3 regions of the Cobetia sp. MC34 genome follow, and region 2 is predicted to be linked to each of the others. Evidence: predicted binding sites of a transcription regulator. Region 2 holds the regulator's gene; each other region holds the start of a gene.
What was found. The regulator sigma-54, encoded in region 2, starts transcription at its own class of promoters, with help from an activator protein. The targets are predictions, from matches to a motif close to TGGCACNNNNNTTGCTNT.
Positions count from the first base shown of each region.

Region 1 (3,278 bases), on a different contig from region 2:
TACACCTTCCGCCCCGGCACCACGCGCGTGCTCACCTGGGGTGGCCTGCGCGGCGGCATCTCGGTGGCGCTGGCACTGGCGATTCCTGAAGGCGACTTCCGCGAGCCGCTGGTGGTCACCACCTACATCATCGTGCTGTTCTCGATCCTCGTGCAGGGGTTGAGCATCGGCAAGCTGGTGACGGCGGTGGTCGGCGATCGCAGCCTCTCGGGAGAGTCGAACGACAAGCACTGAGTCAGAGTTGGCCAAAGCAAACGCCCCTTCACTGGCAGCAGTGAGGGGGCGTTTGCGTTTCGGTCGCGAGGCGCCAGCCAAGGGCAGTTTGCTGGCGGGTCAAAGGGCCACCAGGCCTTGGGCAAAGACACCGCTGAGAGGTTTCACCTCACCCGCTTGCATCGTGCGAGCGACAGCGGGCTGGCGCATCAGGGTCAGCAGCAGGTCGCGCCCCGCCAGCAGCGGGTCGACCACCGGCAGGCCGATCTCTGACGCGATGGCATCACGCAGCGGCCCCATCGCAGCGCAGCCCAGCACGATGCTGCCGGCACCGCTGGCTCTGGCGTGTTCACAGCTCTCCAGCAATGCCGCGGGGGGAGTGCGCGCCTCGGACAGCGCGAGTACCGGTACGTCACAGGCCAGCAGCGCCTTGCACAGAGGGCGCATCGCATAGCGCTCCAGCAGCTGCTCGGACATCGGCAGCGTGCTGGTCATGCTGGTGACGATGGCAAAGGAGGGAGCCGCCAGCGTGGCCATGTGCATGGCGGCCTGGGCGATGCCGATCACCGGCACGGGGCTCAGTTCACGGGCGGCCTCGAGGCCGGGGTCACCGAAGCAGGCCAGCAGATAGCCATCGGCGGGCGGGGTCTCCAGCAGGCCCTCACGATCACGGGCGATCAGCGCCAGCAGCGCGACCACCGCCATGGCTTCCTCCACGGCGGTCTCGATGCTGGGGGCGCCATGCTCGGCAGTCAGCACCTCGAGGTGGACGTCCCGGGCGAGCTGCCGTTGCAGCGAGTGCGCCATCTGCTGACTCATCGCCTGGCTGGTGTTGGGATTGATGACCTTGAGATGCAACATGGCGGGCTCTCTCATGATGGGGGCTCGTGATGGACTTTCGCGTGTCGGGCTTTTTCGTGATGGCGCGCGTCGGATGCAGGGCCGTACGAGCGGAGCACACAAAACACGAGCAGCATCCGTGCCAGTCGCGGCGACACCTGCTGGCGCAACGTTCGTTTCATTGGCGGTGCGCTGCTGTGGTGCATATGGCTAATACAGCGGAAGTTGATGGTGCCTGATGTCTAAGGGGTTGCCGCGCGCATGGCATTACTGGCAGGGGTGTTGCGCAGAGCGGGCCCTGGGGAAAACGCTTGGAGATTGAAAATCCGCAACAAGTGTTTCACTGGCACGCTTGTTGATAAGGGGAGGGTATGGCGAGGCATGACGCCTCGTGACTGGCCCATGGCCCACAAGCCCCTCTGGAGACAACAATGACACCCCAGACTCCCCCTGATCTGAGCAACGCGAGCAAGCGGCTCATCAATGAGGACCTCGCCCCCTGCGAGCAGAACTGGAACTGGTACAACATCTTCTCGTTCTGGATGTCCGATGTGCACAGCGTCGGTGGCTACGTCTTTGCCGCCAGTCTGTTCACCCTGGGGCTGGCCAGCTGGCAAATTCTGGTCTCGATGCTGGTCGGCATTCTGGTGGTGCAGGTGTTCGCCAATCTGATCTCGCGGCCCAGCCAGCAGACGGGGGTGCCCTTCCCGGTGGTCTGCCGTCAGTCCTTCGGCATATATGGTGCCAACATTCCGGCGATCATCCGCGGGCTGATCGCGGTGGTGTGGTACGGCATCCAGACATATCTGGCGGCGCATGCCTTGATGCTGGTGCTGCTGCGCTATGTGCCGTCGCTGGAGGGACTGACCGAGACCCAGCTGTTCGGGCTCTCGCAGCTGGGCTGGTACTGCTTCCTGTTCATGTGGGTGCTGCAGGCGCTGGTGTTCTGGTGGGGCATGAATGCGGTGCGCCGCTTCATCGACTTCGCCGGGCCAGCCGTCTATGTGGTGATGTTCGCGCTGGCGGGCTGGATCGTCTGGCAGGCCGGCTGGGACAACATCAGCTTCACGCTGGGCAGCAAGACGCTCTCTGGCAGCGACGCCCTGTGGCAGATGGTGATCGCCGCGGCACTGGTGGCGGGCTACTTCGCGGGGCCGACGCTCAACTTCGGGGACTTCTCGCGCTACTGCGCTACCCCCGGGGATGTGAAGCGCGGCAATTTCTGGGGCCTGCCGGTCAACTTCCTGCTGTTTGCCGTCATCACCGTGGTGGTGGTGTCCGGTACGCAGCCCATCTTCGGCGAGATGCTGCATGACCCGATGGAGACCGTCGCCCGCATCGACAATGGCGTCGCGGCAGCGCTGGGCATCCTGACCCTGGTGCTGGCGACCATCGGCATCAACATCGTGGCCAACTTCGTGTCCCCGGCGTTCGACTTCTCCAATGTGGCACCGTCCCGCATCAGCTGGCGCATGGGCGGCATGCTCGCCGCCGTCGGCTCCATCTTCATCACGCCGTGGAATCTGTTCAACAACCCGGAGATCATCCAGTACACCGTGGGCATCCTCGCCGCGGCCATCGGCCCGGTGTATGGCGTGATCCTGTTTGACCACTATCTGGTCAACAAGGGCGGCATCAACACCAAGGCGCTGTTCACCGACAGCGCGGAAGGCGAGTACTTCTTCGAGAAGGGCGTCAACGTCGCGGCGGTCAAGGCGCTGCTGGTCTCCTCGGCGGTGACGCTGATCATCAGCTTCCTGCCGCTGGGCGACATCACCCACTTCACGCTGTTCATCGGCGGGCTGATGGCGGCAGGGCTGTATGGCATCTTCTCGGGGTACTGGCTGGGAGATGCCGCCTCTGCACGCATCTATGTGCCGGCCGGGGTGCGCCAGAAGGTGTCATGACGCTCAGGCCGTGAGCTGGCCGTGACCTGGTATTGCCTTGGCCTTGGCTTTACCTTCAGCGCCCTGCTGTCGCCATCGAGGTGGATGACGACAGCAGGGCGCTTTCGTTCGTGTTGCCGGCGCGTTTGTGTTGCCGACGCCTCTTTGCCCTTGCTTCGCCTGGCCGGCCTGATGACACAGCACATTGTTCTATCAGGCAGACGGTAATCTTGCGTTTACTGATCAACTCTTTATTCCAGTGAGGTGTGCTCTGCGCGCGGTGTAACATTGGCTGATGCTACCGAGTGTCGAGGATGGAACATGCCGCTTCATGAACAT
Region 1 is NZ_JADPPY010000020.1:37,402-40,679, forward strand. It holds gene IZU87_RS11685 (cation:proton antiporter) at 1-234, shown strand, start outside; gene IZU87_RS11690 (aspartate/glutamate racemase family protein) at 334-1,089, opposite strand; gene IZU87_RS11695 (NCS1 family nucleobase:cation symporter-1) at 1,485-2,960, shown strand; gene IZU87_RS11700 (GGDEF domain-containing protein) at 3,261-3,278, shown strand, end outside.
Region 1: a site for sigma-54 is predicted at 1,398-1,415, ahead of IZU87_RS11695 (NCS1 family nucleobase:cation symporter-1). Genes of this name have one in related genera too.

Region 2 (3,278 bases):
GCGAGCGCGTCGATGGCAGCGTACATGTTGGGGTCTTCTGCCAGGGCGTGGAGGTCAGCGCCTGCCGCGTGCAAGGTGCAGGCAGCCTGCTGGCGCTCCTTCTCGATCGACAGTGTCACCTGAACATTGGTGATGTTGTCGTAATGCCGTTCGAGGCGAGCGAGCTTCTCGTTGACGTAATCGCGGAGAGGATCGGTAAGTTCCACATGATGCCCGGTGATATTCACTTGCATGGACACGCTCCTTTATCCAGCGGGTTGCCATTCAATTGTAACCCTTTTTGACTACGAGCAAACCCTGATCGGACGCTCTGCAACAGGCTTGACGGCCACCGTCTGGCGATGTTTTCGCACCCTTGCCAGTGGCGTCAGATGTCGTGAGCGTCTGTACCGACAATGCCCAAGCTTTGCGCAAAGATCAACGCTGCGCTGCATCGTGGCTCAGTGCTTGTCTTCAACTCATTGAGGGGTAACGGAGTGGACTTCAAGGGCACGTCTGGTGGGTGGTGCGTGAAAGACGCGCAAGAAGGCGGGTTTTCGTCGCCAATGCCTGCATGTACGTCGCCTTTCAGGCGCTTCGATTGCGTGGAGCAAGCGGCGTTCCGGGAGGTTCTCCGGGTGTCATCCAGGTGCAATACGCGCAAAAGTGACTTTAAAAACATGCGATTGACGGTGAATGACGCTGCCGGAACGGCGGTTTTTTACCGTCATCCTGCGCGCCGTCATGGCCCATGACGGGCAATTGATGAGCGGTTGACGGCATGACCGAGCGCGCGACAGGCGTACCGCTGCCCGCGAAGTCAGAGGCTGATGAGCGGAAAATCCAGCGCTTGAGGTTGGCGGCGGCTGCCATTGTGGAGGTGAAAGCAGGGCATGGCAGCCGCAGGTGACGCCTCAGGCCAGACGCTTGCGCTCGCTGGAGGAGGGGATGCCCATCGCCTCGCGATACTTGGCCACGGTACGGCGTGCGACCTCGATGCCATCGCTGGCGAGCAGATCGACCAGCCGCGAGTCGGAGAGAGGCTTGCGGGCCGGCTCTTCCGCGATCAGCTTGCGGATGCGGGCACGAATGGCGGTGCTTGAGTGGGCGTCGCCACTGCCGCTGCCACCGACCTGGCTCGAGAAGAAGAACTTGAGCTCGAAGACGCCGCGCGGGGTGTGGATGTACTTCTGGGTCGTGACCCGCGAGATGGTCGATTCGTGCATCTCGACCACTTCGGCGATGTTGGCCAGAATCAGCGGCTTCATGCCTTCCTCGCCTTGCTCGAGGAAGTCGATCTGGCGCGCCATGATCTCGCGGCCGACCTTGAGCAGGGTGTCATTGCGTGATGACAGGCTCTTCATCAGCCAGCGCGCTTCCTGCAGGTTGTCCTTGAGGAAGGTGTTGTCGGCGGACTTGTCGGCACGCTTGATCAGCGCGGCGTATTCCGGCTGGATGCGCAGCTTGGGCAGCGCTTCCGGGTTGAGCTCGACCTGCCAGCCATGGCGGGTATGGCGCACCAGCAGATCAGGGATCACGTAATCGCTGGCGGGCTCGCCCCAGGCGGATGCCGGACGCGGATCGAGCGCGCGTACCAGGCGGATGACGTGATCCAGCTCGTCATCGTCAAGGCTCAGGCGGCGCTTGAGCAGCTTGCGGTCATCGTTGCCCAGTGCCTCGAGGAATTGACGTACCAGGCGGCGCGCCTGCGCCAGCAGCGGCAGGTCATCCGGCAGCAGTGCCAGTTGCAGCAGCAGGCATTCGCGCAGATCACGGGCGAAGACGCCGGTCGGGTCGAACTGCTGCAGACGCAGCAATACCTGCTCGAGTTCGGAGGCCTTGAGGCCGGGCAGGCCCTGGCCGCGCAGGCCATCGACCAGCTCATCGAGTGACAGACTCAGATAACCGGCACCGTCGACGGCATCGATCAGGCTCTCCGCCATCTGGCGTTCACGGCCATCGAGGTCGGTCATCGCCAGCTGCCAGCGCAGGTGGTCCTGCAGGCTCTCGACGCTGGTATTGCGATCGAAGTCCGGCCCTTCTTCGCTCCCGCTGCCACTGCCGGAGCTGGTCAGGCTACCGGCGTGGTCCTGGTAGAGGTCCGACCAGTCACTGTCGAGGGGGTATTCCTCGGGAATCTCGCTCGAGGAGTCGGCAGTGGAGATCTCGCTCGAATCCTGTGTCTCGACGACATCCAGCGACTCGTAGTCCTCGTCGAGCTCCAACATGGGGTTGGACTCGAGGGCTTGCTGAATCTCCTGACGCAGGTCGAGCGTCGACAGCTGCAGCAGCTGGATCGCTTGCTGGAGCTGCGGCGTCATGGTCAGCGAGGTGCCGAGGCGGAGTTGCAGGGTGGGTTTCATGGAGTCAGTCAATTCACGGCAAAGGAACGTGCTTACTACGCTATACCGTGACTCGGGGCACTGACAAGTGGTTGTCGTGAATATTCAAGCAACTTGCATGCCATGTTTCCACCAAGGTGGTATGGACGTCATGCATGCGTCTGATGTCAGACATGAAAAAGCCGCTACGCGATAAAATCACGCAGCGGCTTTCGAAGCTTTTACCTCGCGAGGACTCAGCGCAGCCGCTGACCCTAGAGCGTGAACTCGTGGCCCAGGTAGACGTCGCGCACCTGCTGGTTGGCCAGGATGGAGTCCGCGTCACCGTGGGCGATGATCTGGCCATCGCCGACGATATAGGCGGTGTCACAGATATCGAGCGTCTCGCGCACATTGTGGTCGGTGATCAGCACGCCGATGCCACGATCGCGCAGTTGGCGCACGATGCTCTTGATCTCGCCCACCGAGATGGGGTCGACGCCGGCGAAGGGCTCATCGAGCAATACGAAGTCCGGCTCGGTGGCCAGTGCACGGGCGATCTCGACCCGACGACGCTCGCCGCCGGACAGGCTCATGCCGGCGCTGGCGCGGATGTGCGTGATGCTGAATTCCTCGAGCAACTCTTCAAGGCGTGCCTTGCGGCCATTGCGATCCAGGTCCTTGCGGGTCTCCAGAATCGCCATGATGTTGTCGGCCACCGACAGCTTGCGGAAGATCGACGCCTCCTGCGGCAGATAGCCGATGCCGGCACGTGCACGCTGATGCATGGCGGCAGCGGAGAGGTCCTTGTCATCGATGGAGACGTTGCCGGCATCGGCGCGCACCAGCCCGACGATCATGTAGAACGAGGTAGTCTTGCCGGCGCCGTTGGGGCCCAGCAGGCCGACGATGTCGCCCTGGCGGATCTCCAGCGAGATGTCCTTGACCACCTTGCGGCCCTTGTAGGCCTTGGCCAGA
Region 2 is NZ_JADPPY010000001.1:259,323-262,600, reverse strand. It holds gene hpf (ribosome hibernation-promoting factor, HPF/YfiA family) at 1-233, opposite strand, end outside; gene IZU87_RS01155 (RNA polymerase factor sigma-54) at 894-2,342, opposite strand; gene lptB (LPS export ABC transporter ATP-binding protein) at 2,576-3,278, opposite strand, start outside.

Region 3 (3,278 bases), on a different contig from region 2:
GAAGTGGCTCATCAGGCGCGGAATGTCTTCGCGACGCTCCGACAGGCGCGGCAGATGCACGCGAATCACGTTGAGGCGGTGGAAGAGATCCTCACGGAAGCGCCCATCCTCGACCAGCTTTTCCAGATGCTGGTGCGTCGCGGCGATGATGCGCACGTCGACCTTGACCGGCGTGATGCCACCGACACGATAGAACTCGCCATCGGCCAGCACGCGCAGCAGGCGGGTCTGGGTCTCGGCGGGCATGTCACCGATCTCATCGAGGAACAGCGTGCCACCATCGGCCTGCTCGAAGCGCCCGCGGCGCAGCGCCGTGGCGCCGGTGAAGGCGCCCTTCTCGTGGCCGAACAGCTCCGATTCCATCAGGTCCTTGGGAATCGCCGCCATGTTGAGCGCGATGAACGGCTTGGCGGCGCGCGGCGAGTGCTGATGCAGCGCCTGGGCCACGCGCTCCTTGCCGGTGCCGGACTCGCCGTTGATCAAGACGGTGATATGCGACTGTGACAGGCGGCCGATGGCGCGAAAGACTTCCTGCATCGCCGGCGCTTCGCCGATGATTTCCTTGGTCAGCCCTTCCGGCACGGCGGCGGGCGCCTTGGACTCACGGGCATGCGCCACGGCGCGCCGTACCAGCGCCAGCGCTTCATCGACATCGAACGGCTTGGGCAGGTATTCGAAGGCGCCGCCCTGATAGGAGGCCACGGCGCTGTCGAGGTCGGAATGCGCCGTCATCACGATGACGGGCAGGTCCGGGTATTTCTCGCGCACGCGCGCCATCAGGTCGAGACCATCGGTTCCGGGCATGCGGATATCGGTGATCAGGACATCCGGGCACTGACGCATGATGCTGGCTTCGGCCTGATCGGCACGCTCGAAGGTTTCCACCTCGAGGTCGGGTTGTGCCAGAGCGCGCTCCAGCACCCAGCGAATGGCACGGTCGTCATCGACGATACAGACGCGGGCAGTCTCGCTCATGTGTGATCTCCAGAAGTGCCGGCTAGCGGAATGAGTAAACGGAATTCGGTATGGCCGGGGCGCGAGTCACACTCGATCAGCCCCTGATGCTGGTGCAGGATGCCCTGGGCGATCGACAGCCCGAGCCCTGAGCCTTCGGCGCGCCCCGAGACCATCGGGTAGAACAGCGTCTCGCGCAGGCTCTCCGGAATGCCGGGGCCGTTGTCGATGATCGCCAGCTCGCAGACCAGCCGGTGGCGCTCATGGCCCAGCGTGAACTGCCGGCGAGCGCGGGTCCGCAACGTGATCTCATAAGGGGCGGCGTCAGGCTGCAGTGAATCGGGCTGTGGCTGCTCATTGAGGGCCTGGGTGGCATTGCGCGCGATGTTGAGCACCGCCTGGATCAGCTGGCCTTCATCGCCGATCACCTCCGGCAGGCTCGGGTCGTAGTCGGCGCTCAAGGTGATGGCGCTGCCTTCCGCCTGCAGCAAGGCTCGCACCCGCTCGGTCACCGCATGCACATTGACCGGCGCCTGCAGCGGCGGCCGGTTCGGCCCGAGCATGCGATCGACCAGATCACGCAGGCGGTCCACCTCCTCGATGATGATGCGCGTGAACTCCACCATCTGCGGTTCGGGCAGGTCACGTTCGAGCAGCTGGGCGGCGCCACGAATACCGCCGAGCGGATTCTTGACCTCATGCGCGAGACCACGCGTCAGCACCTTGACCGCCTCCTGGCGGGCGATCAGCGCTTCTTCGCGCGAGATCTGCATCAGGCGGTCACGCGGTTCTATCTCGACCAGCAGTTCATTGGCGCTGATGGGCGTCGCGGTGAAATCCACCGTCAGCGCTTCATTGGCCGCGTTGATGATCTCGGCCTCACGCTGGGTGTAGGGGTGCTGTTCCTCCAGCGCCTTGCGCAGCACATTGATCAGGGTGTCATCCAGCCCGGTCATGTTGTCGGGCGTACTGCCCTTCACGCGCACCAGACTCACCGCCAGCAGCGTCTCCGCGGCGGGATTCATCCAGACCATCTGCAGCTGTGAGTCCAGCACCACCACGGCAGTGTTCAGGTGTTCGAGCAGTCGTTGATGCATGGGTTTGTTCGCCATCTGCAGTACGTCTCCCTGTTCTGCAATAACCGCGCCAGTCTGGTGCAGGCACCGAGAACACGGCGTCCGATGCTGTGCAACCATTTCTGGCCCCTCATATTGGCACCAAAATGGTGCAGACGAAAAATCGCGCTCGAACTCGCGTTGCCTCGCTTCACCGCCAGGCGGCCCGACATCGACTGTCCCAGACACGAAAAAGCCGCCCGAAGGCGGCCTGTCAGCGAAGGAGAAACGCGCGAAGAAAAAGGCCGCCCAGACGCTGCTAGCCACCGCCAGCATTGGCAGGGTTGTTGGGGTTGCGAGGCAGATTGACGCTGGCGCGCTGCACATAGACCACCTTCGGCTCGCTGGTCTGGCGCACGCGGCCGGTGGAATCCAGCAACTCCGCCTGGATGACATGCTTGCCACGCTCCAGCGCCGGCACCATGAAGACGGTGCTGTGCATGGCGGATTGAGACGGCGCACCGTCCACGGTCACGCGCACCTTGTCTTCCGGGCGCAGCTTGGGCTCGATCCCCAGGCGCACCGCCAGATTGCCCGCCTGCCCGGTCTGCAGCGTCTCCTCGTTGGACGGGCTCTGGATGGTGAAGGTGGTATAGCCACGGAAGGCCACATCCACCGCAGGCGCCCGGGTGCGGGTGCTCTCGCTGGATGAGGAAGAACTCACGTGCGACGGCGTGCTGCGCCGCGGCGGCAGGGATTCCGTCGACGGCACCACGCTGAGCGGCGTCAGCTGCACCTTGCTGCCGCCCGCAGGCTGATCACTGAAGACCACGTTGCCGTTGGCATCGACGTGACGATAGACCTGGGCCGCCTGAAGATCGAACGACAGGCTCGACAGCATCAGCGTCGCTGCCAGCAGCAGGCACTGCAGTGGCTCGGGGCGCGCTGCAGGCAGTGCACGCGAGTCAGTCGCGGGGTTCGCGACGCGCAGGGAGGATACGAAGGGCCACATCCGAAGATTCCTGAAGAGAGTCATGGGAGGCCAGAAGCCGCAGGCAGCTCCAGCGGGTTGGGTCTATCGACAGGCGATCCTGCTGCCTGATGACAAGGCTAACAAGTTACAAAGCTTACCGCGTTGATGCCAGCATTTGGGGCCTTCGACAAGACGCCTGTGTGCATTGACTGTCACGCAAGGCTACCACCGCGCCCTGCATATCTGTCAGCAGCATGGCCGTTCTCAGGGAAAAGGATCAGGGGCAGAGCAAAGGA
Region 3 is NZ_JADPPY010000020.1:17,366-20,643, reverse strand. It holds gene ntrC (nitrogen regulation protein NR(I)) at 1-975, opposite strand, end outside; gene glnL (nitrogen regulation protein NR(II)) at 972-2,066, opposite strand; gene IZU87_RS11610 (DUF4124 domain-containing protein) at 2,329-3,021, opposite strand.
Region 3: a site for sigma-54 is predicted at 2,086-2,103, ahead of glnL (nitrogen regulation protein NR(II)). Genes of this name have one in related genera too.